Regions from separate parts of the Paenibacillus sp. LBL genome, predicted to be linked through region 3. Evidence: riboswitches for the same ligand, from Rfam matches in the RefSeq annotation. Region 3 holds a riboswitch; each other region holds the start of a gene.
The links. A riboswitch is a leader RNA that binds a small molecule or an ion and turns the genes downstream of it on or off. The one in region 3 is predicted to bind cobalamin.
Positions count from the first base shown of each region.

Region 1: another riboswitch for cobalamin. It lies ahead of M2277_RS11040 (ribonucleoside-diphosphate reductase subunit alpha); the one in region 3 lies ahead of M2277_RS25770 (ABC transporter substrate-binding protein).
Region 2: another riboswitch for cobalamin. It lies ahead of metE (5-methyltetrahydropteroyltriglutamate--homocysteine S-methyltransferase); the one in region 3 lies ahead of M2277_RS25770 (ABC transporter substrate-binding protein).

Region 1 is NZ_JARXYU010000003.1:602,617-613,608, forward strand. It holds gene M2277_RS11010 (MDR family MFS transporter) at 1-85, shown strand, start outside; gene M2277_RS11015 (DUF817 domain-containing protein) at 389-1,186, shown strand; gene M2277_RS11020 (hypothetical protein) at 1,341-1,484, shown strand; gene M2277_RS11025 (GNAT family N-acetyltransferase) at 1,607-2,548, shown strand; gene M2277_RS11030 (MFS transporter) at 2,954-4,216, shown strand; gene M2277_RS11035 (ribonucleotide-diphosphate reductase subunit beta) at 4,610-5,641, opposite strand; gene M2277_RS11040 (ribonucleoside-diphosphate reductase subunit alpha) at 6,368-8,701, opposite strand; cobalamin riboswitch at 8,891-9,122, opposite strand; gene M2277_RS11045 (MTH1187 family thiamine-binding protein) at 9,480-9,785, shown strand; tRNA gene M2277_RS11050 (tRNA-Thr) at 9,893-9,964, shown strand; gene M2277_RS11055 (N-acetylmuramoyl-L-alanine amidase) at 10,212-10,943, shown strand.
Region 2 is NZ_JARXYU010000002.1:417,479-428,470, reverse strand. It holds gene M2277_RS07010 (glycoside hydrolase family 88 protein) at 22-1,227, shown strand; cobalamin riboswitch at 1,312-1,515, shown strand; gene metE (5-methyltetrahydropteroyltriglutamate--homocysteine S-methyltransferase) at 1,662-3,962, shown strand; gene M2277_RS07000 (sensor histidine kinase) at 4,024-5,169, opposite strand; gene M2277_RS06995 (response regulator transcription factor) at 5,166-5,858, opposite strand; gene M2277_RS06990 (sugar phosphate isomerase/epimerase family protein) at 6,003-6,848, opposite strand; gene M2277_RS06985 (Gfo/Idh/MocA family protein) at 6,852-7,925, opposite strand; gene mglC (galactose/methyl galactoside ABC transporter permease MglC) at 7,995-9,014, opposite strand; gene M2277_RS06975 (sugar ABC transporter ATP-binding protein) at 9,011-10,549, opposite strand; gene M2277_RS06970 (galactose ABC transporter substrate-binding protein) at 10,645-10,992, opposite strand, start outside.
Region 3 is NZ_JARXYU010000017.1:48,826-59,817, forward strand. It holds gene M2277_RS25735 (M24 family metallopeptidase) at 1-273, shown strand, start outside; gene M2277_RS25740 (L-cystine transporter) at 462-1,856, opposite strand; gene cobS (adenosylcobinamide-GDP ribazoletransferase) at 2,061-2,882, opposite strand; gene cobU (bifunctional adenosylcobinamide kinase/adenosylcobinamide-phosphate guanylyltransferase) at 2,879-3,457, opposite strand; gene cobT (nicotinate-nucleotide--dimethylbenzimidazole phosphoribosyltransferase) at 3,454-4,524, opposite strand; gene M2277_RS25760 (ABC transporter ATP-binding protein) at 4,592-5,377, opposite strand; gene M2277_RS25765 (FecCD family ABC transporter permease) at 5,374-6,420, opposite strand; gene M2277_RS25770 (ABC transporter substrate-binding protein) at 6,417-7,424, opposite strand; cobalamin riboswitch at 7,674-7,878, opposite strand; gene M2277_RS25775 (histidine phosphatase family protein) at 8,031-8,765, opposite strand; gene cbiB (adenosylcobinamide-phosphate synthase CbiB) at 8,756-9,733, opposite strand; gene M2277_RS25785 (adenosylcobinamide amidohydrolase) at 9,730-10,485, opposite strand; gene cobD (threonine-phosphate decarboxylase CobD) at 10,553-10,992, opposite strand, start outside.

The sequences.
Region 1 (10,992 bases), on a different contig from region 3:
GACGATGGTGGCTGTCGTGGCCATACCTCTTACATTTTTGTTACGAGTCAAAAAGAAAAAACCGGTTCAGCATGTCGCAGTCTGACCACGCCGGTATCGGGTATTTGAGGAAGGTCATTCATCCGATCGCTAAAGCATGACCTATGGCAAATGATTTCTAATAAATCAAGCGATTAAACGATTATGCGTTGTATTGCATGAGGGTGCTGACACGCGAATACAAATAGTCTGGAACGATATTGAACGGAGAGAGAGCAGCAGAAGGAGCTGCTCTCTCTTTTACTTTTTATCGAGGATAACCTGGGTCAATTATGACAATGCTGTTCTTTTATTCAAATCAGGGTCTGTGGTAGGGTGAACGTAATGTGCTGCTATGCAGGAGGGACTTATGGATTTTATACGAAAGTTATGGGTATTCGGTTATCAGCAGGCGTTGTCCTGTATTTTTCCGGTTATCATATTTGGAGCGCTCGCATTGAGCAAAATCATTGAAATTCCAGGAATCCCGCGTTATGATCTTATTCTTCTTATATGTGTGCTGGCTCAAATCGGGATGCTTGTCAGTAAGCTGGAGACGTGGGATGAGCTGAAGGTGATCTGTGTCTTTCACGTCATCGGCCTGATGCTGGAGCTGTATAAGGTCCATATGGGATCGTGGTCTTACCCTGAGGAAGCCTGGAGTAAAATCGGCGGGGTGCCGCTGTACAGCGGCTTTATGTATGCAAGTGTTGCGAGTTATATCTGTCAGGCTTGGCGGCGAATGAATCTGCGTATTACCGGCTGGCCGCTGCCTGTGCTCACCGTACTGCTGAGCGCCGCGATCTATGCCAATTTCTTCACCCATCATTATGTATGGGATGCCCGTTGGCTCCTTACGGCGCTATTATTCGTGGTGTTCGGCAGAACGGTGGTGTACTTTGACGTTGACGGCAAAACACTGCGGATGCCACTGGTGCTGTCGTTTCTGCTGATTGGATTCTTCATCTGGATTGCGGAGAATATTTCAACCTTCCTTGGGGCCTGGACCTATCCGGGTCAGGAGCGGACATGGAGTCTGGTGCATATCGGCAAAATCAGCTCGTGGTTCCTGCTGGTGGTGATCAGTGTCATCATCGTGGCTCAGTTGAAGCACCTTAAGCTGGGCAGAGGGCCGTCCAAGGACAATCCCAAGGGAACGGTTATGTGAGGCGGCTCCGTTGATATTGGATCCTGCTTGCAGAACACGGGTAATTATGGTTAACTATAGACTTACGTTGAAGATGCAGGATGAGAACGAGTATGTTCTGAATATAGAGGATTGGAATATAGGAACAACATGAGATGGAACGGAGGGGGTTCACATGAAAAAAAGATCGTTGGCGTCTTTGTCCAAAGGCATGGGATGCTCCACCGCTGTTTTCTTTGATCTATCCGAGGACGGGATAAGTATGTCCATAATCGGATATTCAGCGATCAAGGATCCTTCCATTCGGTTGTTCGAATGAGGATGCAGTGGAATTAAACACCACAGGTCGCTTACCTGTGGCTGCATAGATCGGCATGCACACCACAGGAGCTCTGTGGTGTTTTTGTGTTTTTCATTTTTCCGGTAGAGGAGAGGCACGCCATGTTATTGCAAGGAAAACAGATTTATGTAAAGCCAGTAGAGGAATCGGATGCGGATGCGCTGCTGAAGCTTGAGGTGGAGAATCGGGATTTTTTTCAACGGTTCACGGGTTTAAGAGAAGAAGCCTTCTATACCCGCCAGGGACAGCTGGAACGGATTCAAGAAGCCCTGGAATCAAGTAAAGGGGATCAGGGATATCTCTATGTGATTGGGCTGCGAGACACCGAAGAGGTTATCGGGGAGATCATGCTGACCGAAGTGGTGCGGTGGAATCTGCAGAGCTGCTGGATCGGTTATTTCCTGGACCAACGCCATAATGGAAAGGGTTATATGACGGAGGCCGTTCAGCTGGTGGTGAAGCATGCTTTTCAGGAATTGAAGTTCCACCGGATTGAGGCGGGGGTAATGCCGCATAACCTGGGATCGATTAAAGTGCTGTGTAAAGCCGGATTCCATCAGGAAGGCATTGCCAGAAAAAATGTAAACATCAACGGACAGTGGGAGGACCATCAGACGCTGGCTATTCTGAATGAAGAGGATCACCGGTCTCAGTCCCAAGTTCAGCGGTACAATCCCTCTGTCATCGCTCCGCCAATCGGGCCTTATACCCATGTTACCAAGGTTCCGAAGGGAGCCGAGCTGCTGGTCTTGTCCGGGCAGGTGGGAACCGATATGGAGGGGGGATTGCCGGATGATATGAAGGAACAAGTCGAGAATACCCTGGCGAACATTCAGCGCCTGTTGGCAGCAGAAGCACTCTCGGCGGATCATATCGTCAAAATCAATATTTGGGCAGCACAGCAGGTGGACTGGGTTCACTTCCATCAGGTGTGGGAAAAGTTCCATGGCGGAAAGGCGCCGGCCATGACAATGGCCTACGTGCCGGCACTTGCGATGCCGTCCATTCAGGTAGAAATCGAGGTATGGGCAGCCAAGTGGTAACCCGCTAGATAGCAAGATGATAAGATGATGATTGGAATGCAGCCGATCCAAGCGCGTTAAAAAAACCTCCGTGATATTCCTGGCAGGAATATCGCGGAGGTTTGTGTTTGTTGAAGGAGTTTTTTTTGATTTTTTCAATTTTAATATCATTGGATCAAGGATTCAGGCAGACGTAATGTATTTATATTTTTTTTAATATTATTCCAATATTTAAGTTAAGAATTTTATAAGACCTATCAACAGAGAATAATTTCTCAATATACATTTTCTTAATATATTGTTAAAATTTCCACATAAAATGAAGGAGGCGAAATGATAATTTGTGAGAGTTAATGACTTTAGAATGCCTTAAGATACTTAATAAAATAGATTGGCAAGAATTCGAATCCTACTTAAAGAGAGGGGATGGGGATTAAATTGAAAAAAACGAACCAGATTTCATTAATTTGGAGGAAATATCCCAGTTACAAATATTTAACGTATACGAACATTCTAACAGGTTTAACCTCATGGGGTTCCTTCATAGCGATGCTTGTATTACTTAATCAAATTACAGACAATGGAATTCAACTAGGGATGTTATGGGCTGTAAGTGGACTTGCGCCTTTAATGTTTAGTTTTTTAGTTGGTTTCTTAGTCGATCGATTTAATCCGAAGAAGGTGATTGTTTTTTCAGAAGTATTTCGGGGAATTTTATTTCTAGGATATATCGTTGTTCCGTTACTAGGTGGTATGTATGCTTGGATTTTATTCTGTTTATTAAGGTTCGTAGGTGGACTTCTAAACTCTTTAGCAACTATTGCACGTCAAACGATCATACCTGATTTAATTGAAGAGGATGATTTAATTGTAGCTAACTCCTTTAATTTCACAATAACAAGTTCTATTAGATTACTAGGCGCTGCAGCTGGTGGAACCTTAATTTCCTTCTTAGATCTGGATATTGCTTGGATGGTTACCTCGCTTTCATTTTTTGTTTCAGCAATTATAAGTAGTAGAATTACCCTGAAAAACAATAGGAAAATGGTGAGTTCCAAGAACATCAAAAAGGAGTTTGTTGTAGGAATACAAGTAATAAAAGAACAAAAATTTGTAAAACTTGTCCTACTTGCAGCTCTATCAGGGGGAATAATCATTGGATCATTCAATTTGATGTTAGAGCAATTTGTATCCAATGTCTATGAAACAAAGCATTATGGTATCAGTTTACTCTATATATCTGAAGGTATTATCTCAGTATTGGTAGGCTACTGGTTAGCTAATAACAAGTTCTTGTTTAAGAACCCTTATAAATATGGTTATGTATATATATTGATGGGGCTGACCTGGACGCTCTTTGGTTTTACAGAGCAGCTCTATCAAGGTGCGATTAGTTTAATGTTATTCGCTTTTGTAGGTGCATTTATCGTACCTTTTGAACGACAAATAATGCAAACTGACGTGCCTGCTCATTTACGAGGCAGATTGTTTGGCCTTTGGAACACTTGTAGTTTAGCTTCTATACAAGTGGGGGCGTTTCTAACTGGAGTCTTTATATACTATTTTGGAATTCGATCTGTACCTATACTGACCAGTGTGTTAGAAGTTGGCCTAGGAATATTCTTTATATTCTATGTGAAAAAACACATTGTTGTCGGAGCGGCAAAACAGATTAATACAACCCATTAGAATATAAAGTTTTCTAATGGAATTTAGAAAATATCCATAAATTGAATATTATTTGAGTGAGCGAATTTCTTTATTAAGCGAGAAAGCGATTCCCCCCTTAGAAAATCACATCATACTTTCGGAGACAATGACTCCGAGGTTTGTTCGTTTTTTGGGGACCTGCCTAATGATCTCGTGTGAGATGTTGTTGAGGTAGCTCAGTTTAACCGACCGATAGAAGACCAGCCTCCGAAGGCAGAGACTCAACATAAGTACACAATGGCTTCATCGTCCCTACGTCAATCTTCCAGCATTCCCAAAGAGAAAAAGCGCTCCTAGTGCTATATTAGCCTAGAAGCGCTTTATAAACTCATTGCAAAACTTGCGGGTGTCCCAAGGACTTTGAAGACTCTGTTATAGATCGTCAAAACCGTTGTCGTCGCCAACCTTGCCGTAGTTACGGGATTTGGCTTCGAAGAAATCGGTTTTGGTTGCGTTCAGAGCTTCATCCGAGAAAGGCTTGATCCATGGCATGCAGTTGACGTCTACGCCTTGGTAAGCTTTTTCCAGACCCATCATCGTAATACGACGGTTTGCGATGTATTTGATGTAGTCGCCCAACTCGTTCAGATCGATGCCGCGTACATTGCTGAGCGTGTAGTGTGCCCAGTTGGTCTCGAGCTCAACAGCACGGTCGATGGTGCGGTACAGGTAGTCGATGTTCTCTTGGGAGTTCAGCTCTGGGAAATCCTTGAGCAGCTGTTTGAATACTTCGGCGAAGAAGTAGCAGTGCTGGTTCTCGTCACGCTGAATGTAAGAGATCATCTGGCTGGTTGCCATCATCTTCTGGTCGCGAGCCAGGTTGTAGAAGAAGGCAAACGTGCTATAGAAGAAGATACCTTCCAGGATCAGGTCGGCCACCATCGCTTCAAAGAAGGTTTGCGGCGACGGATTATCGCGGAAGTTCTGATAAATATCTGAAATGAACTGATTGCGCTCCAGCAGAACCGGATCATGCTTCCAGTATTCGAAGATTTCCTTCTGCTCTTGATCCGAAACGATGGAAGAGAGCACGTAGGAATAGGATTGATTGTGAACGACCTCTTGCTGACCGATGATGGCCGAGATGGCTTCGAGTGACGAGTCGGTAAAATAACGCTTCACATCGCTGACAAACATCGTCTGCATGGAATCCAGCACAGCCAGCAGGGAGATGTTGATTTTAAAGGTACGCTGTTCCTCTGAGTCCAGTGTAGGGAACTGCTGCGCATCCTTGGACATCGGGATTTCGTCCGCGATCCAGTGGTTCAGCAGCAGCACCTTGTATAGTTTATACATATGAGGCATCCGAATGTCGTTCCAGTTCAAGATCCCGGAGCACTCACCTTCAATTACACGGGTGGAGCGGTTGGGTGCTTCGGTGTTAAATATCTTTTGCATTTGCATGCCAATTCTCTCTCCTTGCATATCATAGTAGGGCGGGTTGAGGGACGGGTATCCACTCTCCAGCCGCTGTTGTCCGCCCTTTGCTTGAATGTATTTAATGGTATCAAAGGGCTCCCAAAGGCGGACGTAAACTCTTCCGCTTGGATACCCTTACCCTTGTAGTCTTGTATTAGAAAGTATATTCAATCCCGCTTACAGCCGTTCGATGCTTGTTGCACCGCATGAGAAGCGACTCCCTAGGGGAGAGCGATCCCAGCAGGCAGCAACTCAACAACCGCGCGAAGTACCTCAAAGGTCCCCGCACCGCATGAGAAGCGACTCCCAAAAGGAGAGCGATCCCAGCAGGAAGTAACTCAATAAACGCACGAAGCAGCTCTTACTCTCTGCACAACATGAGAAGCGACTCCCAAAGGGAGAGCGATCCCAGCAGGAAGTAACTCAATAAACGCACGAAGCAGCCTTAGTCCCTGCACAAGATGAGAAGCGACTCCCAAAGGGAGAGCGGTCCACGCAGGAAGTAACTCAATAAACGCACGAGTAACGCCATAGTCCCCGCACTACATTCCAGCGTTCCCGAAGGGAGAAAGCGCTCCTAGCCACCAAAGTAACATAGAAGCGCCTCATTCATTCCCTGCACACCTTGCGGGTGTCCAGAGGGCAGAGCCCTTGGGGCCCTCCCTTGGAAGGGAGGGTTTGGGCGGGTTCGAAATAGTTTACATTAAACTCTTAGCTTGCGCACGACTCACACTCTTCAATCGTCAACGCACGGCTGCGCACATAATACGTGGACTTGATGCCGGCTTTCCATGCATGCAGGTGCAGCTCCAGGAATTCCGAAGCCCGGATATCAGGGCGAACATACAGGTTAAAGCTTTGCGCCTGGTCAACGTGACGTTGACGCGCAGCCGCCATTTTGATGGACCAATGCTGGTCGATCAGGAAAGCGGTCTTGTAGTACCAGATTGTTTTTTCAGACAGATCCGGAGCCGGGTTAGCCACTTTGTAGGTGGTTTTTTCTTCATAAGACAGAAGTTCGTACAATGGATCGATGCTCGCTGTGGAACCGGCGATAATCGATGTGGAGCCGTTCGGTGCGATGGCAAACAGCCATGCGTTACGGACACCATTGGCTTGTACTTCCTGTTGCAGCTCACGCCACTGTTCGGTGGTTACGAATTTGCCTTCATGCTCGCCGTCGGTGTAACCGCGGAACGTGAAGTACTCGCCGCTCTCCCAATCGGAGCCTTTGAATTTCGGATAGTGGCCTTTTTCCTTGGCCAGCTCCATGCTGGATTTCACGAGCAGGTAATTGATGTGTTCATACAGGTTGTCATTATAGGCAACGGCTTCGTCGGACTCCCAGCGGATACCTTCCAGCGCCAGCAAGTGATGCAGACCGAAGGTTCCAAGACCGACCGCACGGTATTGGCTGTTGGTATATTGGGCTTGCAGAACTTCAATATTGTTGATGTCGATAACGTTATCCAGCATACGAACCTGGATAGGAACGAGACGCTCCAGCACACCGGCCGGTACAGCGCGAGCCAAGTGGATGGAATTCAGGTTGCAGACAACGAAATCGCCAGGGATTTTGGAAATAACGATCCGGGTTTGACCATCCTTTGTTACCAACTCTTCTTGCTCGACAACGGTTGGAGATTGGTTCTGCATGATCTCGGTGCACAGGTTGGATGAGTAAATCATGCCATGTGCAGAGTTCGGGTTCGCACGGTTTACCGTGTCGCGGTAGAACATGTACGGTGTACCCGTTTCAAGCTGGGATTTCATCACGCGTTTCATAATGTCGATCGCTTGTACCGTAATACGCGGCAACTGCGGGTTCGCCACGGCTTGTGCATATTTTTGACGGAACTCGCCATCGCCTTGAGCTTGATCATAGAAGTCTTCCAGGCCAAGCGAACGGCCGTTCTCGTCTTTCCAGCCCATGATCTTCTTCACTTCATGAGGACAGAACAGGCTCCACTCCTCACGGGCCTCTACAGCCTCCATAAACAGGTCAGGCAGACAGATGCCATGGAACACGTCATGGGCTCTCATACGCTCGTCACCGTTGTTCAGCTTCAGATCCAGGAAGGACAGAATATCTTTGTGGAACACATCCAGATAAACCGCGATGGCTCCTTTACGAGTTCCCAATTGGTCAACGCTTACGGCAGTGTTGTTCAATTGGCGAATCCAAGGGATAACGCCGGAGCTGGTGTTCTTGTGACCGCGGATATCCGAGCCGCGTGCACGGACTTTACCGAGGTACACGCCAATGCCGCCACCCATTTTGCTGAGACGGGCAATATCGGTGTTGGAATCGAAGATGCCTTCCAGAGAGTCGTCAACGGTATCAATGAAGCAGCTGGAGAGCTGGCCTGCTACTTTTTTGCCTGCATTGGACATGGTCGGTGTGGCAGCTGTCATGTACAGGTTGCTCATCGCCCAGTAGGCTTCTTTTACAAGGTCAATACGTTTGTCGGCTGGCTCGTTGTGCATGAGGAACATTGCGATTACCATGTAGCGTTCTTGCGGAAGTTCCATGACACGACCGTCAAAGTCGGTTGCCAAATAACGCTCAGCCAGTGTCAAAAGACCAATGTAATCAAACAGCAGATCGCGGCTTGGATCGATGCATTCGCCGAGCTCTTCGATTTGCTCCTTGGTGTAGCTGGTCAGAAGATCCTCGCGATAGATGCCCTTCTGTACAAGCTCTGTGATGAGCGGGTAGAAGGCACCGTAAGGCTCTTCCGGGTAGGCTTTGTATCGGCGGTTGGTGGCCGCTTTTTTATATAAAGAGGTCAGAAACGAACGCGCAGCTGCAAACTTCCAATTCGGCTCTTCTTTTGTCACAAGCTCAAGCGCGGACATCGTGAAGGCGCTGCTGATTTCTTCGCCGGTGACTTGCTCACCGCGCAGTTTAGCATTTACGCCGCGAAGCAGGCGCTCTTTATCAAGCATGTCCAATCCTTTCAGATTGCGGTCGGCATAGACAGAGAGGCGTATTTCATCAAAGGCGAGCTGACGGTTGTTCGGTTTAACTACGAGCTGGGGCATGAATAATTCCTCGCTTTCTTAGGGGGAAATATGAAAAAGGACATCAAAAAAACATTTTCTAAAACCCGCAGGCTTGAAAATGTCCGTGCGCTGTGATTCGTGAATGACGTTTGACATAAGCCCTTGAAGGGGCCTGATGTTATGTACAGACGCAAGTTTAACGAACACTTACCTAATGTCCCGTAGGTTGGTGTTGGCTGCGTACAGGCAGGTCTCCTGACTCGGACTTTGACAAATCGGAGCCTTCCCCAAGACCTTGATGAGGTCCGCCAGAAGAATATTCCATGATTTGGTTCGGCCTGGATAGGATAATAGCCGAGAGCCCTTACAGTGGCGGGACCGTGATGGATTTACACCATGCTTCCCTATTAAGCCGGACCGCCTTATAGGTTGTTCCGGCACCTATACACACTATATTTGGTTGTTGTTTATCTAATTTAACCCAATATATTGTGTTTGTAAACCATATTCTTAAAATTGAACGCAAAAAGAATTATAGCAAACGAGCGGTCATTGTGCCAGCTAAGAAACTGTCAAAAGGCCATAACATTTCCTGGATTGTGACCGAATGCGACCTTTTCTGCACACATACCACGTATATTATCGTTTTGACAAAATACGATAGTTGCGTACTGGATCTGTGGTGGAAGGAGCAGACTATTTTTTATTGTGAATAGCGAGTTAGGGGCTTTGATATGAGTGATCAGAATTGATATGATATCTGTGTCTGGAGATTGAAGAGTTCTATATATGAGATGTTGCGAGGGAGGTTTTGGTATTGGCTATAGCGGAAGTGACGGTGATTCCGATTGGAACAGCAACAACGAGCTTAAGCTCTTATGTGGCCGAGATGCAGCGTATATTGAAACAACAGGACGGGATTACATATGAGCTGACTTCGATGAGCACCATCATAGAGGGCGAGCTGAATATGATCTGGCGAGCGATTGAAGCTCTGCATGAGGCGCCATTTCTATCTGGAGCCCAGCGCGTATCGACTTCGGTCAAGATTGATGACCGCAGGGATCAAGTCTCCTCCAGCAAGCAAAAGATTCAATCGGTGCAGGAAAAATTAGGCGGATAATCTTGCTTATTGCAAGGGATGTTCCGGCTAGGCTGGGACTTGTATTTTGCTGCTAAAGTATTATAATAATTTTGCTGTTCGTGGAGGCTTGTTTTCGAACCACATATGCTGGTGTAGCTCAGGGGTAGAGCAACGCACTCGTAATGCGTAGGTCGGGGGTTCAATTCCCTTCACCAGCATGTTCATTGCAAGGAGATCATATCCTGATTTCTGGCTGGAATGATATAAAAATGGCGCCGCAAGGCGTGTTTTTTGTGCCCCTGGGTGATCCGGGGGCTATTCCTGTTAAGGAGAGAGCGCCCTATCATTCGGCATTTTATATCATATATTACATAGTAAGCGATTCATATTATTCGAGTTTGTTCGTGGCCTTCGCTGTCGAAAAGATGAAACGGGCTGCGGCTCGGAAAGATGAGGTGAAGGGAGATGAAGAAGGTATTTATTGATCCAGGCCACGGTGGAAAAGATACCGGAGCGACTGCTCATGGTCTGTTGGAAAAGGACATCGTGCTAGCGGTGTCCCTGAGCGTAAAAAAACGGCTGGAGGCCGAGTACAATGGCGTGCAGGTGCTGCTCTCCAGATCTGCGGATGTCTTTCCTACGCTAATGGAGCGGACCGAGGCGGCCAACAAGGCTGGGGTAGATATCCTGGTTTCCGTCCACTGTAATGCAGGAGGAGGAGCCGGTGGCTTCGAATCCTATAAGTACACGCATACGTCGGCTGCAACAGCCTCTTTGCAAAATGTGCTTCATACCGAGATTATGACGGCCTTAAAGCCTTTTAACGTAATCGACAGGGGGCAGAAGGCAAAGAACCTGCACATGGTCCGTGAATCGAACATGCCTGCGGTACTGACAGAAAATTTGTTTGTTGATGTTGCCGCGGATGCAGCTAAGCTTAAGAGAGAGGATGTCGTAGGTGCCCTCATCGAAGGTCATGTTGCCGGCATTGCAAAATATCTCGGGTTGCAAAAGAAGGAGGCGGCTGGTGAGGTGAGTGATAAGGTGAATGTTATTGTAAACGGCAAACCAATTCAGGATGGCAAGCTGATTAACGGGGTGACCTATGTACCGCTTCGGGCGACTGCCGAGGCACTGGGTGCAACCGTGGGATGGGACAATAAAACAAAGACAGCAACGATAACAAAGGAGACATAACCCATAACCCATAACCCATAACCCATAACCCATGAGCCAATCGTCCAGC
Region 2 (10,992 bases), on a different contig from region 3:
ATAAGTTCTGGGAGGGTTACGATGAACGGACAACAGCAGGAAGCGATCGCATCCTATGCGTTATTATGGGAACGACTCGAGGCCAAACTATCACGCATGGCGGAGCAGCTGGCAGACAAGGTTCCCCATGCAACCAAGAACGGGATCTATGATTCCACCCGGATCGATTGGTGGACCTCCGGTTTTTGGCCGGGGATGCTGTGGATTATGTATGATATGACCAAACAGCCGCAGTATAAGGAATGGGCTTGGGAATGGGACATGAGACTTGAGCAGGCCATTATTGCAGAGAGCAACTTTCATCATGATGTAGGCTTTCAGTTTCTGCCGACGGCCGTAATCAAATATAAGCTGACCGGGGATCAGGATGCCAGGCGCAGAGGGGTGCTGGCCGCTACCCTGCTGGCTGGAAGATACAATCCTGCGGGACGGTTTATACGTGCCTGGAATCAGGTGAAACCTACCTCCTGGAATCACGGGAATGAAGGCTGGTCCATCATTGACTCCACCATGAACCTCTCCCTCCTGTTCTGGGCCTCCGAGGAGACAGGTGATCCGAGATATGCGCATATTGCCAGAGAGCAGGCCAATACGGTAGTGGAGCATTTTATAAGACCGGACGGCTCCGTTCGGCACATTTGTCGGTTTGATCCGTTCACCGGGGAATTCATGGAAGCGCTCGGAGGACAAGGACTGGGACCCGAATCCGCCTGGAGCCGGGGTGCTGCCTGGGCCTTGCATGGCATGGCCAACACGTACCGGTATACCGGTGATATCCGATATCTGGACGCCGCGAAACGCGTGGCGCATTTCTTTGTCGCGTCCCTTGAGGAGGATTCCATACCGCTCTGGGATTTTCGTGCGGAACCCGAGAAGCTGGAAACACCCGCAACAGCAGCAACCCATCAATCAGCTGAATCTCTCTTCATTGCGGCAGAACCCCGAGATTCGTCAGCAGCATCCTGCGCTGCTTCGGGTTTGTTTGAACTCGCAGATCAGGTACCGCAAACCGAAAGCGCGGTGTACCGCAGAAGTGCCTTGCGCATCATCGACTCCTTGACGACTCGTTACGCTGAATGGGATGATCCGAATTATGAAGGCATACTGAAAGAGGCAACAGGCCATCGGCCTGGTGACCAAAATATCAACGTCTCCCTGATCTATGGCGATTACTATTATGTTGAGGCCGCTGCCAAGTTAATGGGATGGAAAAACCGGATCTTCTGATCCGGTTTTTTTGCGTAAGACAACCTCCATTTAAATAGGTTGCATAATTATGGAATTTATTGTACCTTGATACTCAGCAATCAAATTTAATTAATGGGAATAGGTGCTGATGTTGAAGCCTCTTCAATTTCAGCTTAAAAGGGAAGTTTGGTGCAACACCAACGCGGTCCCGCCACTGTAACAGAGGAGTTTGCCATCGGATGATGCCACTGATCAGCTTTTGATCGGGAAGGCCATGGCAGACCTTGATTCTGGAGCCAGGAGACCTGCCTATTCTGACAACACTGCTTACCTACGGGAGATAGGGAGGTGTTAAAGATCGCAGCATCCGTATGTACACAACGGAGGCGTCTTTACCCTTGATATTTTGATCGGGGTAAAGGCGTCTTTTTTTATTCAGTCATTTAAATATGTTGGTGGAGGCGAAGATATTGATGGCAAATGTTCAAAGCAGCAATCTCGGCTATCCGAGAATCGGAGCAAATCGCGAATGGAAAAAAGCATTGGAATCCTTCTGGAGCGGCAAGCTTGAGGAACACGAACTTCTATCCAAGTTGGACGACATTCGGTTGGACCGTTTACGCATTCAACAGGAGAAAGGCATCGACCTTATTCCGGTTCATGATTTTACAATGTACGACCATATGCTCGACATGTCGGTGATGTTTGGCTTGGTGCCACAGCGTTTCAAGTACGATGGTGGTCCTGTACCGCTGAGTGTCTATTTTGCCATGGCTCGCGGCAGTCATGGTGCTGCCGCGTGCGAGATGACCAAATGGTTTAACACGAACTATCACTACATTGTACCGGAACTTCAGGATGCCAAACCACATCTTACGGTCAACAAGCCGCTAAAAGCTTACCGTGAAGCCAAATCCTCGCTAGGTATCGAAGGTAAACCTGTTCTTGTCGGTCCCTATACCTTCCTTAAGCTGTCTAAAGGCTACACCCCGGATCAATTCGAGTCCTTGCTGGACCAGTTCACGGATCTGTATGCGGTAATCCTGAAGGAGCTGGAGCAGGAAGGTGTTCAGTGGGTGCAGTTCGACGAACCGATTCTGGTTACTTCATTAACCAAAGATGAATTGGCGCTTGTATCATCCGTATACAAAAAACTTCATGCAGCGGCTCCGGCGATCCGGATCATGCTCCAAACCTACTTCGATTCGGTCAGCCATTATGTAGAGATCATCTCCTTGCCAGTGCAAGGCATCGGGCTTGATTTCGTACACGGCCTGGATGGTAATACCGAACAGCTGCTCAAGCACGGATTTCCTGAGGATAAGGTACTGGGGGTTGGTCTTATCGACGGGCGTAACATCTGGCGTTCAGATCTCGATGCCAAGCTGGAATTGCTGGACACCCTCTCCCAAAAGGTGAAGCCTTCTCAATATGTGATACAGCCGAGCTGCAGCCTGCTCCATGTTCCCGTATCCACAGCTTATGAGGATAAGCTGGACCCCGTACTTCGCCAGGCGTTATCTTTTGCCAATGAGAAGCTGGACGAATTGACGCTGCTCACTAGCGCGCTCAATAATAATGGGATTGAATCCGTTTCCGAGCAGCTGAAAGAGCATAACCAGGCCGTAGCCGCCATGAATCAATCATCGCTGCGGAATAACGAACAGGTACAGAAAGAAACGTCCAAGGTTGTCGGATTGAATCCGACTCGAGCGCTGTCGTTTGAAGAGCGGCGCAAAGCCCAGCAGAAGAAATGGAATCTCCCGCTCCTCCCTACCACAACCATCGGAAGTTTCCCTCAGTCGACCGAAGTTCGGCAGGCCCGGAAGAACTGGAGAAGTGGCGAATGGTCTGCCGAGCAGTATGAAACCTTCCTCGCCGAGCAAACTCGCGCCTGGATTGAGATTCAAGAAGACATCGGCCTGGATGTTCTCGTTCACGGGGAGTTTGAACGGACTGATATGGTGGAATTTTTCGGAGAAAAATTGGATGGGTTTTCCTTTACAGCTAACGGCTGGGTTCAGTCCTACGGATCGCGCTGCGTCAAACCTCCCGTCATCTATGGAGACGTTGAGTTCGTGAACCCGATGACCGTGAAGGAAACCGTATATGCACAGAGCCTGACCTCGAAACCCGTCAAGGGGATGTTAACCGGACCGATCACGATCCTGAACTGGTCCTTCGTTCGCGACGACATATCAAGAGAATTGGTCGCTTATCAGATCGCCCTGGCTCTCCGACTTGAGGTTAACGCACTGGAGCAAGCAGGCATCGAGATGATCCAGGTTGACGAGCCGGCTCTTCGTGAAGGATTGCCGCTTAAGCGTGAAGATTGGCAGGCATATCTGGATTGGTCGGTGAAGGCATTCCGTCTGTCCACCTCATCCGTGAAGGATACAACCCAAATTCATACCCATATGTGCTATTGCGAATTCCATGACATTATCGATTCCATTCGCGCCCTGGATGCCGACGTGATATCCATCGAGACTTCACGAAGTCACGGCGAGCTGATCGGGAGCTTCGAGGAGCATACGTATGATCATGGCATCGGCCTTGGCGTTTACGATATTCACAGCCCGCGCGTTCCGGAAGTCGATGAGATGACCCAGATGATTAAGCGTGCGTTGTCCGTACTGGATCCCGAACTGTTCTGGATCAACCCCGACTGCGGATTGAAAACGCGCGGGCGCGATGAAACCGTAGCTGCCCTGCGCAACATGGTTGCAGCAGCTTCCCAATATCGAGAGGTATTGTCCGTTAATCAATCTTAAAGGGTTGAAGTAAGAAAACAGGCAAGCGCTCTTGCTTAAAGCAGAGCGCTTGCTGTTTTTTTTATATAGATGACTCCTGCCTCTGTACTTCCTGTTGTTGTCTTCTGGAATCGACGGGAATTTCCTTGGGTATCCGAATATAGAAGCAGCTTCCACCTGCTTGCTCTTTCCCGCTTTCAGCCCATACATCTCCGCCGTGAGCTGCAACAAGCTGCTTGACGATGGCAAGTCCCATTCCGCTTCCACCGTTTAACCGGTTCCTTGATTTATCTCCCCGATACAGCCTTTCGAATATATACGGCAGATCGGAAGCTGGAATGCCTTGGCCTGAATCCTCAATACGAATCTGAACCGTATTCCCTTCGTCCACGAGATCAGCCTGGACCCTCCCGCTTGCCGGTGTGTGGTGCAGTGCGTTACTGAGCACGTTGATTAAGGTTTGGAGCATCCGGTCCGTATCTACTTTAGCGATTATCGGCGAATCGCCGGGTTGATGCACGTATCGCAGATCCACTTGTTTTTCATTGTACGCGGCCCTTACCACGGTCACAGCTCTCTCTATAATCTTGGCCAGATCCTGTTCCGATCGGGATAACTGAAACTCGGGTGATTCCATATCATGCAGATCTTCAAGCTCAGTAACCAGATCAATCAATCGGTCAATCTCTTCCAGGCAGGTTCGAAAGCGATCGGCTGTCGGCTCCCATATGCCGTCCTCCAGCGCACGGGTATGACTCTTCAAGGTAGTTAACGGCGTTCGCAGCTCATGGGCAATATCCTGCGTCATGTTTCTCCGAAGCTGCTCCTGCTTTTGCAGCTGTACAGCCAGCTCATTCAGCGAAGAACCGAGTCCCGCGATTTCATCGTCTCCTCGGGTATCCACCCTGATATCCAATTTCCCTTGCGTCATCATCTCAGCTGCTTGCTTCATCTGGATTAGGGGAGCCGATATCCTTCTAGCCACATAAATACCTATGATGGAGGCCACGGCTATCGACAGCAAGCATGTCAAAATAATGGATTGCATCTGCGCCTGCTCCAGATGTTCGTTCAGCTCGTCCATTCCGTGATGCCCATTCGACTGCTGCTGGTACATGGCTATATGATAATGGTTGGTCACAATATTGGTGACGGTAAACACGATCAGAATCCCTGCGGTGATGCTGATGATAATGGCGGCAAGCCTTAGATCCAGGCGCTGCTTCAAGACACCTCACCTCCAAAGCGGTAGCCGAATCCGTAGACGGTGATGATATATTGGGGCTGTCTTGAATCGGGCTCAATCTTCTGCCGCAAATTCTTGATATGCTGATCAATAATGCGGATATCCCCAATAAAATCGCAGCCTAATACCCGATCGACCAGCTCTTCGCGCGAGAAATTCCGCTGTGGATACTTGGCCAGCAAGAGCAGCAGTTTATATTCGCTGGGCGTCAAATTTATGACCTGTCCATCACAGGTTACCTCGTGCTTCAACGAATTGATCACAAGCCGCCCCTGGTGATATACAATTACATCTGCAAGCAGCTTGCTGTCATCCCCCCGTCTTAAGACGGCTTTGATTCTTGCCATCACCTCGCGGGGGTCAAAAGGTTTTACAATATAGTCATCCGCACCGGCCGCAAACCCGCCAATCCTGCTGCTTTGGGCCACTTTTGCCGTCAACATCATAATCGGCACTGAGCTGAACGTTCGAATTTCCTGGCATACCCGCTCACCCTCCATATCCGGCAGCATCAGATCCAATATAACAAGATCCACAGCCTGCTCACGCATGTATCCCAATGCTTCGGAACCGTTTGCCGCTTCCAGTGTCAGATAATGTTCTTTAAGCAGATAAGAAGCAAGAACTTCTCTAATATTCGGCTCATCGTCCACGACTAATATGGTCTTCATGGTTGTTTCTCCTTATCGAGTGCTTTCTCAGTACACGTCCACTTTAACATAAAAATTCATGATAACTGAAACTTGTGAAGATCTAGTGAGGACACGCCAAAAAAGACCATGAATACCATGGGCCTGGCTACTGTAACAATCCCCTCATCCGTTTCTTTGAACTGCAGCCATTCGGGTCCTCAGGTAGTGAGCACTCTTCGGCACCTCATTCTCTGACAATCCATGAAGAATAAGCGGTCCCTTGAAATGATAATCTTGCAGCAGCCTCAAGTAAGCTCCGTAGTCCAGATCACCGGTTCCGGCAGCCACATATTTCAGCCCGTCAGCGGTCGAATAATCCTTCGCGTGCGCGATAATGACCTGTTCGCCGAGCAGCGACAATGCTTGTTCCAGAACATCGGCCAAAGGCTTCTCCTCCTCCGGCCTGAACAAATTCGCCGCATCCAGCACGACCTTTAATCGGGCTGAAGCGATGGTATCCAGCAGCTGCCTGCATCTGACGGCATCGCTAACCACATTGGCCCGCTCAGGTTCAATAGCGAGGTCAAGCTGGAATTCCTCCGCGATATTCACAACCTCCCGCATCGTCAGGAGCAGATCATTCCATGCTTCCGGCGTGTCGTTATCCGGATGCGTTCTCCACATATTGACCGGGTCCCTTGTGCCTGTGCACAAGGTGATGACCGATGTTCCCATGGCATGGCACATCACGGCCAAATGACGAAACCGGCGAACACCGTTCCGCAGTTTCTGCCGATCCGGGTGAATCATGTTAAAGGTACCGGAGACTGCAGCCATATGAAGATGCCGCTTCTCACACGCTTCCCTTATATGGACCGCCAACTCCATATCCACTGCATCCGGCAGAGACGGGAGACCAGCGCATGACAGATTGAACTGTATGATATCGAGTCCACTTGCCATGACTGCATCCAAATTCCCATCCAATGTCGGACGGTCATACGTCTTGGAGAAGATGCCAAGCCTCATGCCTCATACACCTCCCGTTACATCAGCCAGCCTCACCGTCTCCTTGCTCTCCACAGATCTTGCAATCGCCGCCATCGCCCGCATGGCGGCAACGCCATCCTCCAGATTGGCCCCCTTCATGGGTGCTTGGTCCAGAATCGTATCTGCAAAGCCCTCAACCTGAAGCTTGAAAAAATGCGCGTCTTCGCCAAGCGGTCTGTGATAACAGCCGTCACGTGCCGAGAACACCTCAACATCGCTTGACTTAAAGAGCCACGGATTGTAGGTTTTGCCGAGAATGCTTCCGTGTTCGCCGTATATTTGAAAGCCTTCATGCCAGTCCATCCGCACGGCAACCGTTAAATCCAGATGTCCGATAGCACCCGAGGCATACTGAACCGTGACAAACCAGTTATATGCATCGAATTTCTGCGTGTTCCAAGCCGTAACACTGGCCATCTCTCCTCCTAAAAAGCGCGCCGTATCAACCAGATGGCTGCCATGGGTGAGCATGAAGTATCGCAGTTTATCGAGCTTCGGATTGCCTTCCGGTCTCAATGCGTTCGGACTCAGCTGCACCATCGGCTGCACGTTCTCCGTGACCGTGTAACGGTAGGTGGAATCGCAATACCATGCTTTCACAGCCAGCAGTTCACCCATCTCTTGATCCATGAACTGCTTGGCGTAAGCGATTCCCGGATCAAATCGTTTCATGTTGCCGACTTGTACCACAGACCCGGAATGCTCGGCTCTACGCAGCAATTCCTCACACTCCTCTACGGTGACACCGAGAGGCTTCTCAACCAAAACATGCTTGCCTGCTTCGATGGCTTTAAGTGCAGCTTCAACATGAAACTGGTCTGCGATGCCAATGATGACCGCGTCTACATCCGGATCGGCCAGCATCTTGTCATAGTCGTTGAAGGTCTGCGCAGGCTGATGGATTTCGGCCATCCTCCTGAGCAAATCCTCAGCCACATCACATATGGCGTACAGCCTTGCGTTGCGCGCTCTTCTGCAAGCTTCAAAATGCCCGTACTGCGATATGGGACCGCAGCCCAGCACACCGATATTCAGTCGCTTCTGATCCGTAATCATGACAGCACCTCCTGTAGTTGATGATTATTAAAAAAGCCGCGGGATATACTCCAGCGGCTGCATTTTCCTTTATTTTTTTGCCATATACTTTCGAATGTCAAAGGCAACCGCTGCTACAATAATAAGTCCTTTGATAATCAATTGCCAATAAGGACTCACACCGATAAAGGTCAAGCCGTAATTGATGACACCGAAGATAAGCACGCCAGCCATCACGCCCGGAACCGTGCCGATACCCCCGGCAGTGGATACGCCGCCTACCACACACGCGGCAATGGCATCCAGCTCATACATATTGCCATAGTTGTTGGTCGCACCCCCGGTTCTGGCAGCCTCCAGCACGCCGGCAATTCCATACAGCGCCCCGGAGATGGCGTAGATCGCTATGAGATTTCGGGCTACGTTAATGCCGGATACATGCGCAGCCTGAACGTTGCCGCCAATGGCATACATATTTTTGCCGAGCCGGGTTTTATTGAATATAACCCAGCAGACAAAAGCCACAAACACGGCAATAATAACGATGTACGGAAGAGAGTATCCGCCACCGAAATCGATATATCCACTTCCCCACACGGTAAAATCGGGCCTTAAACCGCCAATCGGCTGGGATTGGTTCGGCTCCATATCAAAATAGATGGAATTGATGCCATAAATGCCGACCATCGTGCCGAGTGTCGCAATAAATGGCGGCACATGCAGCTTGGCTACGATGAAACCGTTAATTAAACCAACGATAAGCCCCGCCAAGATGCCGATAAGAATCGGCATGAAGACCCAAACTTGAGGGAGATCCGGAAAGAAACGGTTGGCATAGACATCCGTTTGGAGCATCGATGCCGATACAACGGCACTTAAACCTACGACCCGTCCAGCCGAGAGATCCACCCCGCCAGTAATCAGAATGAATGCCGCGCCAAGCGCGATAATTAACCTGGTAGAGGATTGCTGCAGAATATCCCTCAATGTGGAGAAGGCCAGAAAGTTAGGATCTGCTACGGCAATCCCGATCACGAGCAATATCAATACAACGAATATGGCGCGCTGCGCCAAATAATCTTTAACTTTAACGATGACTTGCGTATTCATCGATCTTCCCCTCCTGGATCAGCTGACCGCTGCTGTGCGGCAAGCCGCATGATTTCCTCTTCGCTAGCCTCATGCCCCTCAAGAATTCCCGTCATCCGCCCTTCACTCATCACCATGATCCGGTCGGACATCCCCAGCAGCTCGGGCATTTCAGAGGAAATCATGATGATGCTCTTCCCTTGCTTGGCCAGCTGCGTAATGATGGAATAAATCTCGAACTTCGCACCGACATCGATTCCACGGGTAGGCTCATCCAGAAGCAGAATCTCAGGCTCCGTGAGCAGCCATCTTGCCAACAGCACCTTCTGCTGATTGCCGCCGGACAGATTCCGAATCTGGGTATTCACCGACGGCGTTTTGGTTCTCAGCTTCTCCACATTCCTTCGGGCATCTTCCATTCCTTTACGTTCATTCAACAGAAATGCCCAATTCTGATACCTTCGAAGATTGGCAATGACCGTATTCTCGTAAACCGAGAGAACCGGGAAAATGCCGGTTGCTCTCCGCTCTTCCGTCAAGAGTGCCATATTGTTTCTCTTGGCATCGGAAGGTGACTTGATCTTCACCTGCTTGCCGTGAATCGATATCGTTCCGGAGGCGATCGGACGAAGCCCGAACATGGCTTCAATCAGCTCCGTCCGCTGCGCACCAACCAGGCCGCCAATGCCCAGAATCTCGCCTTTTCGGAGCTCAAAGGACACATTCTGGAACGATTTCGGATTCGGGGAACTCAAATTGTGAATCTTCATCCGGGTATCTCCGGGAACATTCGTGCGTTCAGGATAACGCTCCGTCAAATCCCGCCCCACCATGCGGGTAATAATCAAATCGGTTGTCAGTTCACCTGCCTGCCAGGTACCGACATATTTGCCATCACGCATGATGGTCACATCATCGGATATCCGCAGGATTTCTTCCATCTTGTGCGATATATACACAATCGACACGCCCTGCGACCGAAGCCTGTTCATAATGCTGAACAGATGCTCCACCTCATTACCCGTCAGAGATGAGGTCGGTTCGTCCATCACAATCACCTTGGAGTGGTAGGACACGGCCTTGACGATTTCAAGCGACTGGATCTTGGATACAGAGAGCGCACCCGTCCTTGCCTTGGGATCAACATCGATATCAAGCTCACGGAACAGCCGGAGCGTATCGATAGCCATCTGTTTCTCATTCACAAATTTGAAAGGCCAGAAACCCATCATCGGAAATCGGCCCAGCCATATATTCTCCATCACATTGCGGTGCGGCACCGGATGGAGCTCCTGATGGATCATGGATACTCCATAATTTAACGCGTCCTTGGAGCTGTTAATGGTTACCTTGCTGCCATTCAAATAAATATCGCCGGCATCCGGCTTGTAAATGCCGAACAAACACTTCATCAGCGTTGATTTGCCTGCCCCGTTCTCACCCATGAGAGCATGCACGGTGCCAGGCTTTACCTTGAATGTCACATCATTCAACGCCTGAACTCCTGGGAAAGCCTTCGATATATTCCGCATCTCCAGTACGTACGATTCTGTCATCCCTGGATACCTCCTTCGCCTGCCGGGCCAAAAAAAGCCGAATATAAAGGGACAACGCTACGAATAGCCGCTGCCCCTTTCATATAACCCTGCCATTATTTCGCGTCGGCGATATTGTCCTTCGTTATTTTTTTGTAAGCGATCCAGACATATTTGCCATCGGTAATGTCAAAGCCGGTGTTATCCTTGTTCGGCGTTTCTCCCTTGGAGAGTGCCGCAGCAATCGCTACTGAAGCTTTTCCCTGGCTCTTTGCATCGTTAAGCACCGTACCGAGAAGTGTGCCGTCTTCAAGCGCCTGGATTGCAGGGGCCGTTGCATCTACGCCGACAACAGGCATGTATTTGTCGCCGCTGAAATATCCCGCTGCCTTCAATGCTTCAATGGCTCCCAGCGCCATATCGTCATTGTTCGCGAGAACCGCTTCAATCTTGTCGCCATGGGA
Region 3 (10,992 bases):
GACCAGGCGGCTCGTAAGGTGATTGACGATGCAGGATACGGCCATGCTTTTGTACACCGTTTAGGACACGGGCTTGGCATGGATGTTCACGAATATCCATCGATCCACGGCATGAACCAAGAACTCTTGCGGCCCGGTGCAGTATTTACAATCGAGCCTGGCGTTTACCTGCAAGGAGTAGGCGGCGTACGGATTGAGGATGATGTCATCGTAACCGAGAATGGCGTAGAAGTGCTAACCTCTTTCCCGAAAGAGCTGACCATCATCGGTTAACGTTGTTTTCATCATAGCAGTAAGCCCGAATGCCGTTATGCAACGGTATTCGGGCTTTCTCTGTTTACAACGGCCTATTTGCTGTCTCTGATCCATGTTATCCTTGTACGCACCCGAGGCGAAAAAGCCATCCTGCCGGCACAACATTCGCCGTCAAGATGGCCCTCCATTCAATTCGCTTATTTCGCTTATCCCTGAACCAAGTCCAGTTCAATGTTGTCATCATTAAACACGTCTTTATCCACTTCATTCATGACTTTCCCTGTAATCACGCCGGCTGTCATGGAATCATTCACATTCAGCGCTGTACGGCCCATATCAATGAGCGGCTCTACGGATATTAACAGACCCGCCAGGGCTACCGGGAGGTTCATCGTCGACAGCACGATGAGTGAAGCGAAGGTTGCTCCGCCTCCAACACCCGCCACGCCGAAGGAACTGATCATAACAACCACGATCAAGGTAAGGATAAACGACCAGGAGGTTGGGTCCACACCGGCTGTCGGCGCGATCATAACGGCCAGCATGGCAGGATAAATGCCTGCGCAGCCGTTCTGCCCAATCGTGGCACCAAACGATGCCGACAGGTTCGCAATGCCTTCGGAAACACCTAGCTTTTTGTTCTGCGTCTGTACGTTCAGCGGGATGGTAGCCGCGCTGGAGCGTGACGTAAAGGCGAAGGTCAGGGTAGGGAACACCTTCTTCACATATTTGAGCGGATTGAACCCGAATATCGCAAGCAACACCAGATGGATAATGAACATAACAATCAATGCCACATAAGAAGCCAGCACGAAATCGATCAGATTCATGATGACCTGCAGATCCGTTGTGGCAATCGTTTTGGCCATCAATGCAAGAATCCCGTAAGGCGTCAGACGAAGCACAAGGGTCACGATACGCATGACGACGCCATAGACTGCCGAGATCATATTGCGGAAGGTTTCCGCCTGCTCCTTGTTTTTCCTGTCCAAACCGAGAACCGCTATCCCGATGAATGCGGAGAAAATGACGACCGCAATCGTCGAGGTTCTTCGCGCTCCGGTCATGTCGGCAAACGGATTGCTCGGAATGAAATCAAGGATCTGCTGGGGCAGAGTCCGGCCCTCAACATCTCCGAGCCGCTCTTGCAGAAGTGCGCCTTGCTGCTCTTCGGCAGCACCGCCTTGAATATTCACGGCAGACAAATCAAATGCCAGAGCGGTTGTAATACCAACTGCTGCAGCAACCGCCGTCGTTAGCAGGAGCACCGTGATGATGAGGCCGCTCATTTTGCCAACATTCCGGCCTCCCTTTAGCTTCATGATAGCCGATATGATCGATACCATGATAAGCGGAATAACCATCATTTGCAGCAGCCGAACATACCCGTATCCAATCAGATTAAACCAGTCGGTGGATTTCACCACCACATCGGAAGTCGAAGTGTAGATGAGCTGCAGTGCCACTCCGAACAACACACCCAAGCCAAGTCCTGCAAACACTCGTTTGGTAAACGAGTAATGCTTTTTCTGCATCCAGTACAAAATGCCGACCAGCAGAATCAGAACAAGGACATTGATGATAACCCAAAGCGTTTCCATCCTAATCATTCCTCCCATTCTTGTATAAGGATATGTTGTATCATCCTCATGTCATAAGTGCGCTAGTATGTATTCATTTCCATCTCACGGCCCACTCTAAACATAACATTACCCATTCCCGTAGATTTCCTATCGAAATCGTTGTTTTTCAGCTGATGTTGATTATGTTGATCGGATTACCACTGCTATGCCTCTTCTATCTTATCATGTAAGTTTCAAGAGCAGAACCACAAATATTAACACAACCGCTTCGATCAGTTCATTCAGCGCCCCGTAAGTATCTCCCGTCAGTCCGCCAAGTCTTTGGCTCATCCTTTCCGCCGTTACCGTTCCGATTGCCCATGAAATGAACGGTATGAAAAAGAATCCCCCGATGCCCAGCAGCCAATAATCAGCGGTATCTGCCATGACCCATTGGAGACCTATGATGACAACTGTTAACAACGCAGCCATGGAGCCCGCCAGCCTTCTTCTTCCAGCGGTCAGTCCGTGAAACAAGGCCGCAAGCCCCTCACTCCCCCGCGCCATCGGCCAGCGATACATGGCATGAACCATGAACCATCGGCTCCAGACCGGAGCAAGCACCAGCAGCCAAGCTTCCTGCTTCCAGGCCCCCTCCGATAAATCCCATACGGACATAATCAAGGCAGCCTTCAGCAGGAGAAGCAGCATACACGCCATGACCCCCATCGCACCTACGCGGCTGTCCTTCATAATCTCCAGCATCCGTTCGCGTGACCGATGACTAAGCAGGGCGTCCGCACTATCCATCCAGCCGTCCAGATGAAGCCCGCCCGTCAGCACTACCCATACGATCAGCAGGATGACAGCAGCAGGAAATGAAGGCAGCACAAAGCTCAAGCCGATTCCCAAACCGACCACAATCAGACCGATAACAGCGCCTACCCATGGATAAAAAACAACGCTCCGCTGCTGAACCTCTGGCGTAAAGGGAATCTCGCGCCGAATTGGAAGCCTCGATAAAAATTGAAAAGCGGCCGCAGCCGCCTGTATCATCTTGCTCATATGAGGTACTCCTTGCTCTTGATTTCCACCGGAATTCCCGCAGTCACCAGAAATACTTCGTCACAGACCCGGGCCAGCCTCTGATTCATAATCCCGGCCCAGTCGCGGTATATCCTGCCCAGCGGATATTCGGGCACAATGCCCGACCCCACTTCGTTTGTCACCAAAATGACCAGGCCCGGATAGACCTGAACCGCTCTTGCCAGCCTGCCGATCGAAAGGCCCAGACGCTCTTCCATCACGGCTGTTCCTTCAGGCTCAGCCTGGAGCAGTACATTCGTAAGCCACAGCGTAAGGCAGTCCACCACTACGGCCGGAGCATCTGAAACCGTTTCGCCAAGCGTGTCCAGCAGCTCTGGCAAGGCAATTGGCTCCTCCACCGTCTGCCACCCATAAGCGGAATCATGCCGCCGGTCTTGATGGATGCGGATGCGTGCTTGCATCTCATCGTCATAAGCCTGCGCAGTCGCCACATACATTCCGGATTCAGCCCGCTTCATGCACAGCTTCTCCGCGAATGAACTCTTCCCGCTTCTTGCCCCTCCCGTGACCAGCACGCTTCCTTGTTGGCTCATACCGATCCCCCGCTGATTCCGGCGCTTTCAAACGTCGCCATCTCCTGCATGATCCTGCAAGCCGCTTCCACCAGATGCAGGCACAGCACGCCGCCGGTTCCTTCTCCAAGACGCATGTCCATTTGCAGCATCGGGTGGAGTCCCAGTTCTTCGAGCAGAAGAACATGCGCCTGCTCATGCGAAGCATGAGAGGCAATCATATAAGCGAGGGCTTCCGGACAAATCGATTTTGCAATCAAAGCCGCCGCACTGGAAATAAAACCGTCGATGATAACAGGGCATCCATGTGCAGCTGCACCGAGGATCAGCCCCGTCAATCCGCCGATTTCATAACCCCCGACTTTGGAGAGCACATCCAGAGGATCATGCGCATGCGGTTGATTGACTTGTATAGCCTGCTCCACAACGTTAATCTTATGTATCAGCCGCTCATCGGTTACGCCAGTTCCTCGTCCCACAACCTCAGAGGGTTGTTTGCCTGACAGAACCGAGAAGATCGCGGCGCTTGGCGTTGTGTTCCCAATGCCCATCTCACCGGTCACGAACATCTGCGTCCCCTGGGAAGCCAGCTCTGCCGCTATCTCTGCTCCGGTCATGATGGATTGCAGCGCTTCCTCTCTGGTCATGGCCGGTCCTTTAGCCATATTGGCGGTTCCTCTGCCAATGTTCCTGGAGAGGAGTTTCTCATGGTTCAGCTCTGTCCCAACGCCGATGTCAACACAATGAACGCCGGCTCCCGCCTGGCGCGCCAGCACGTTAACAGCTGCGCCTCCATTCAGGAAGTTCATGACCATCTGAGGCGTCACCTCTGCCGGAAATGCGCTGATGCCTTCCTCACACACTCCATGGTCCCCGGCCATGACAACGACAGATTTTTTTGTAAACGACGGCTTGATGTTGCCTGTGATCCCGGCTAATTGAATTGCAAGCGACTCGAGCTTGCCAAGGCTCCCCGGAGGTTTCGTCAAGGTGTCCAAATAGGCTGCGGTCGCGGCCTGTACTTCGGCATTCAGAGGTTTGATGTTAGCCGGTATATCGTTCAAATGATCCGTCAAGGATTTACTCAATTCAAACTTCCTCCTTCTTTCTTGCACCTAAATCTTACATCGCCAGCAGAAGCCGGAGCAAGAGCTGTCAGGACCATGTGCTGTTCGCCGTTAACAGCACCTGTGGAGCTCCGTTCTCGGGATGGGTGACAATGGAGGGCTCTACCCTGAATATTTGGCGAATATATTCTGCTGTCAGCACTTCCTCCGGCTTCCCGACCCCTGCGACCTTTCCCTGATCCAGAACCAGCAGCTTATCGCAAAATTGAGCCGCCAGGTTCAGATCATGCAGTACGCTGATCACCGTAATGCCGGATGAGTTCCGCCATTCTGCCACCATATCCATGAATTGAAGCTGATAGCGAATATCCAGATAGGTTGTCGGTTCATCCAACATCAGCAAGGACGGCTCCTGGACCATCACCTTGCCAAGGGCAACTCGTTGACGCTGACCCCCGCTTAACTCGGTAAGCCGACGTTCCTCGAAACCGCCAAGATCCAGCTTCCGAATAATGGCATCAATGAGCGGGGTCGCATCTTTATCCTCTCGACCAAGCCAATTCAGAAACGGGAAGCGTCCCATTTCCAGCACTTCCCGCACGGTAAAATCCGTCGGATCGAGACCTTCCTGCTGAAGGACGGCTACGATTCGTGCCAGCGCTTTTCTGTTATAACTCGAAAGCTCCCTGCCCCGGAGCGAGACGCTCCCTGCCGTAGGACTCTCCACACCGGATAACAGCTGCATCAGGGTGGATTTGCCGCTTCCATTCGGACCGATGATTCCCCACCATTCACCTTCCGTTATGTGCAGATCTACACCTGCAAGTATCGGCACCTGGCCATATGCCTTGCCAAGACCCTGGGCTCTAATCATGCTAACCCCTCCCTACGCCGTTTTTTGTTCCGGTACAGCAGGTACGCAAAGAAAGGAGCGCCTATGAATGCAGTGACCACCCCGAGCGGTATTTCCGTTGGAGCCAGCACGGAACGTGCAGCCGTATCGCACCAGACCATAAAAATCGCACCGCCCAGAGCCGACAAAGGGACAATGATACGGTAATCGGAGCCTGTGATAAGGCGTATCATATGCGGAACCACAAGCCCCACGAAGCCAATGACGCCGGAGACCGATACGGCAGCGGCGGCAAGCAGGGTAGCTACGATCAGTACGCTTGTCTTCAGGCGATCCACATTCAATCCCATATGAGCGGCCTGCCGTTCCCCAAGCGACAAAATATTAAGCGCCCGCGACCGGCTCCATAAATACGCGAATCCCACGATAAAATACGGGAAAAGGATGGCCGTATACGACCATCCGCGCATGCTCAGGCTCCCCATCGTCCAGTACAGGATTTGGTTTACCGTATCTTTGGACATCACCGTCAGAAACGAAACCACGGCGCCCAGAAACGACTGCATGACCACCCCGGACAGGATCAGTCCGTGAATCGGCAGCTTTCCTTGATCCCTTGCCAACAGCAGAACAACCCACAATGTGCCTGCTCCGGTCAGAAATGCTACAAGCGGCAGGGTGTAACCTCCGGCAAAGGAGTATTCCATCCCGAAAAAAATCAGGGATGCTGCGCCAAGCGCAGCACCCGAGGATACACCGAGCGTGAACGGATCCGCCAGCGGATTACGCAATACGCCCTGAAAGGCAGCCCCGGCTACCGCCAGGGAAGCTCCAACAAGCATCCCCAGCAAAATCCGCGGTAACCTCACCTTCATCAGAATTTGTTCGGATGAAGCTTCCCAGCTCGGGAGGATGGAATCGCCGATCCCCGGCAGCCGGTGCAGGAGCATCGCCCCAATCTCTCTCACAGGCAGGTGAACGGATCCGATTCCGAGACTGACAACCAAGGTTAGCAGCAATAGGATAACGCCGGCCGCACCGAATCCTGCAAGTTTTTTACTCATGGATTCATCAGTTCCGGGTAAACAGCCTTCGCCACTTCAATCAGTCCTTGCGTAACGCGGGGACCCGGACGGCTCAGCAGGTTGGCATCTACGGCAATGACCTGATCGTTCTTGATGGCTTCGATCTGATCCCAGCCTCCGCGCTCTTTAATGAGTTGATCCAGTGTTTTTTTGGTCGCTTCATCAACCACATCGTCCGTGTACAGAATAACATCCGGGTTCGCAGCGATAATCTTTTCTTCGCTGATTTCGAACCAGCCTTCCGTATCGCCAGCTGCATTAACACCACCGGCTGCAGTGATGATCTCATCCATAAATTCGCCTTTGCCTACAGTCCATCCCGGGGAGAACTCGACGTACACCTTCTTCTTGTCTTCATCCTTCACGGATTTCACAGCTTCCGTAACGGATGCCAGTTCCTGCTTCATCTGATCTACGACCGCTTTGGCATCAGCTTGACGATCGGTAATTTGTCCGATCAGCTCAATGTTCTCCATCACGGCATCGATGGTTTTCGGATCATTGACAAACAGGGTTACGCCAAGCTCACGCAGTTTCTCGGCATTCTGTGCATTCATCGAAGCGGCAAACACCACATCGGCATCAGCTGCAATAATAGCCTCTTCATTCACTTGGAATCCGCCCAATTTGGGCTTGGATTTCGCAGCTTCCGGATAATCGTCATTATCCGATACGCCTACGATTTCCTCATCCAGACCCAGAGCAAACAGCTTTTCCGTCTCGGACGGAGTCAAGGATGCAATCTTAGCCGGCGCTTTATCAAACGTCATTTCAACCCCGGTTGAATCCTTAACCGTTAATGGATACGTGGTCTTAAGCTCCTCACCGGAGTCGGCTGGCGCTTCGTTAGTCTGCCCTTGCTCCTGTGCAGCTTGCGGCGTGGTTTCTTTCGGTGCCGCTTCTTCCCCGCCACAGCCGATCAAGGCCAGAGCCATCAGTATGGCTACTAGAAGTACGGACCATGTTTTGTTTATTGCTTTCATCTCTTCAAATCCCCCTAAACATAATTGAGAACCTGGCGCTGTACGTCTAAATTCCTTCAACCGATCCCCTGAGCAGGAAGAAAAACGTCAATCGTCATACTCCAAAGAAGCAAAAATCCCTGATTCCTCGTAAATAAGGACTCAGGGATTACGTTTTAACATAAGGACACCTGGATAACCGTTCACAGATAGCGCCTTAAACTGCCGTCCGCACGGGACTGCAAAACGTAATCCTCTCCTCGAAGGACCGTCATTCATTCGCTAAGGGCAGGTCTCCTGACTTACAGGCTGTAACGACTTCCCCGCCTTCCCAAGCGCTGACGCTCAGTGGCATGTGGAGAAGTCCCTGCTTCACAGTGGCGGGACCGTGCCGGACTTGCACCGGCTTCCCTATTAACCCGGCAGAAGACATGAATAACCTCTTCTGTCCGGGACCCTCGCAAACAATATGAATTTATTTATGATAGGCCAAGCATGGTTTCTCTGCACAAGATTATAGGCGATAAACCATCGCCTTACAACTGGAAGTTTCGCTCGTTTCAAGGGTTTAACGATATTGGTTTTTCCCGTTATCGTTCATTCCGCACCAAAATCGTACGATTTCATTTATTCGTTTACCCTTACGCCTCGCCAGCGTGCTCCGTCCCAGGCCAGCTGCAGCTGGAGCACCTCGCCCGGCGATACCGACGTAGCCCAGAATTCTGTATCCGGGAGGGTTGCCGCTGCAATCTGCCGGATGACGCCCCCGTGGGTGACTACAAGCACGTCCATATCGAGCACCCCCGGCTGAGTCTCGGTATCGTGGCCCGCTGATTCTGACTCTGACTCTGACTCCAAGAGAATAGCGGGGCCTTCCTGCATCGACAATAACCCCTTCATATCCTGATACATTTCGGCCAGAAAAACCTCAATTCGGGAACAAAAAGATGGCCAACTCTCCCCGCTCGGCGGCGTAACCGTTCCCGGGTTGTCGATCCAGCGCCGATAAGCCGCATTTTCCTTCAAATCCTCGTAGGTTTTCCCTTCCCAATCGCCAAAATCAAGCTCCCGCAGCTTCCTGTCATAACAGACACCGGGAATAACGCTGCCAAGCTCGACCTCATTTGTAATGCCGGGCATATGTAAATCCGGCAGGATGCAGTTCAGTGTTTGTCTACAACGAAGGAGATCACTGCAATAGACCTTGGCAAAATGCCTGGAGCGAAACTCCTCCCGCAGCGGAAGCAGCTGTTCCAACCCTTCCATCAGAGCCCCCTGATCCTCGTGACCCAGGTAACGGCGTTCCTCATTCCACTGCGTACGGCCATGACGAACAAGATACAGGTTCAGGCTTACAGCCATAACGCACCTCCGGCTGCTGTAATCAGCCCCAGCACCGCTGTGCCGAGTACCGTGAACAGAATGGATACGCCCAGCAGAAGCCGGGTTGTCACCCGAATATGCTCTGCATGAAGCGCACGTTCGGGATCGCCCATGTAAGCCCGGAACGAGATCACGCCTTGATAGGAATTCTCGCCTCCCAGGCGAATGCCCAAGGCACCGGCAACCGCGGATTCCGGGAAGCCGCTGTTCGGGCTTGGATGCTTCCGCGCATCTCTTTTGACCATCGCAATCGCTTGCTTCCACTGCAATGAGAACATCGCAGCCACCACGGTTAACAGGCCTGCGGTCAGGCGCGCTGGTATCCAATTGGCGATATCGTCCAAACGGGCGGAAGCCCAGCCTAGGGACTCGTATTTCTCGTTTTTATAACCGACCATGGAATCGAGTGTATTCACCGCACGGTAGGCCATTGCAAGCGGCGCTCCGCCGATCAGGGCAAACAACAGCGGGGCGATCACCGCATCCACGATATTTTCCGCCACCGTCTCCACCGTTCCGCGTACAACCTCCGGCTCATCCAGATGGTCGGTGTCTCTGCCGACCACCATGCTAAGGGAGTATCTCGCTTTGGCGAGATTCCCGGAATTAAGATGGCTGTATACTTCCAGTCCGGCATCACGCAGCCCTTTTACAGCAATCGTAGTGGCTATGAGCACGATCTCCGCTCCCCAGGCAAGCCAAGGATGAATCGCCGCACACAACAGCAGCAGAAGCCAAGTCAGCACAAAGGAGCCGCCGGCCACAATCACCGGCAGCAGAATGCCCGCACGCTTCAGGCCTTGAGCCGTAGTCGCACGATGGCGTATCCATCCTTCCACCCGGCGAATGACCTTCCCCATGCCGATGACAGGATGGGGCAGCCATCTCGGATCCCCGATCAGTAAGTCCAGCAGCACGGCTGCCCAGATGACCCATATGGCTGTCATATCCGGTCCGCTCTCTCAGAGACAATACTCTCCGTAACACTGCGGTAAACGAGTTGGCCAATCATACCGCCCATATCGGTTGCAGTTCCGGCATAATGATGATTCACGCCGTAAGCGGGATTTCCGCTAACCCCCAAGACGATGGCATCGGTTGTCGTTCCGGTCGCGATGGCTCCCGTTTCATGATCCTTCACGCCCAGATCATGAAGTGCTGCGGCCTTTGCTTCCGTTGCCGTCAGGACGGCATTCACCATACAAGCAGGCGTCATCATCCCGTCGATCAACAGCATGATATTAATCGTGCCCGGCTGATAAGCGGCAAAGGTCGTACGGCTTGATCCTGCACGCGCAGCATTGCCCACACCAGCGGTGGCGCAGCATAGAATGGAGGCTTGTTCCCCACGCTCTTCCCATATGGATGCATATTTCAGTTTTACCGCTGTCATCAATCCCGCCGTAGAGCCAGCCGGATACCCGTGTTCCTCGATAAAGCTAAACATATCGTTTACGGGATCACTGCAATCGTAATGCCTGTTCACATAGCGGTTCACCAGATGATCCACACGCCCAAATCCGCCGCCATATATGGCACTACTTAAGGAAACGGCCTGATCCGGCAGCGATATCCGAATATGCGGGTAATCCTGCTCCGCTTCCAGGAACACTGTCGTTCCCGGCCACGCTTCCGAACGGTAAAGGTGACTCTTGCTTGTTAGAAAAGGTACGGCCACGTTTCTCTCTCCCTGCTCCATGATCTTGTTAACTCCCCACCAAGTGCGCTGCCCATGTAACTGCCGTTCTGACAATCCCTAAGGCACGTCATCCAGAAGATTTCAAAAGAACCTCCGCCGCCATGGCAAGCATCCTGTCGTTGGACTGGGCATCTTTAACGGCTAGCCGGATATGGCGCTCACCCAGACCCGGGTACATGGCGCAGCTGCGGACAAGCACGCCGCGTCTGCCCATTTCCCGTTGAAAACTTTCTGCGTCCATATGCTGCGGAAGCTCCATCAGCAGAAAATTGGCTTCCCCTGGCGTAACATCGAGCCCCAGCGCTTGCAGTCCCTGCATCAGCTTGACACGCTCTTCGTGAATCAGCTGCAGCGTATTCTGTTCATAATCCCTTCCGCTCCCTAAACACACTTCTCCTGCAAGCAATGCCAGCCCATTGACACTCCATGTGACCTGCTTGCCAGCCATCGCCTGTATGACATCGGGATGCGCAGCAGTATACCCGAGCCGCAGACCCGGAATCGCAT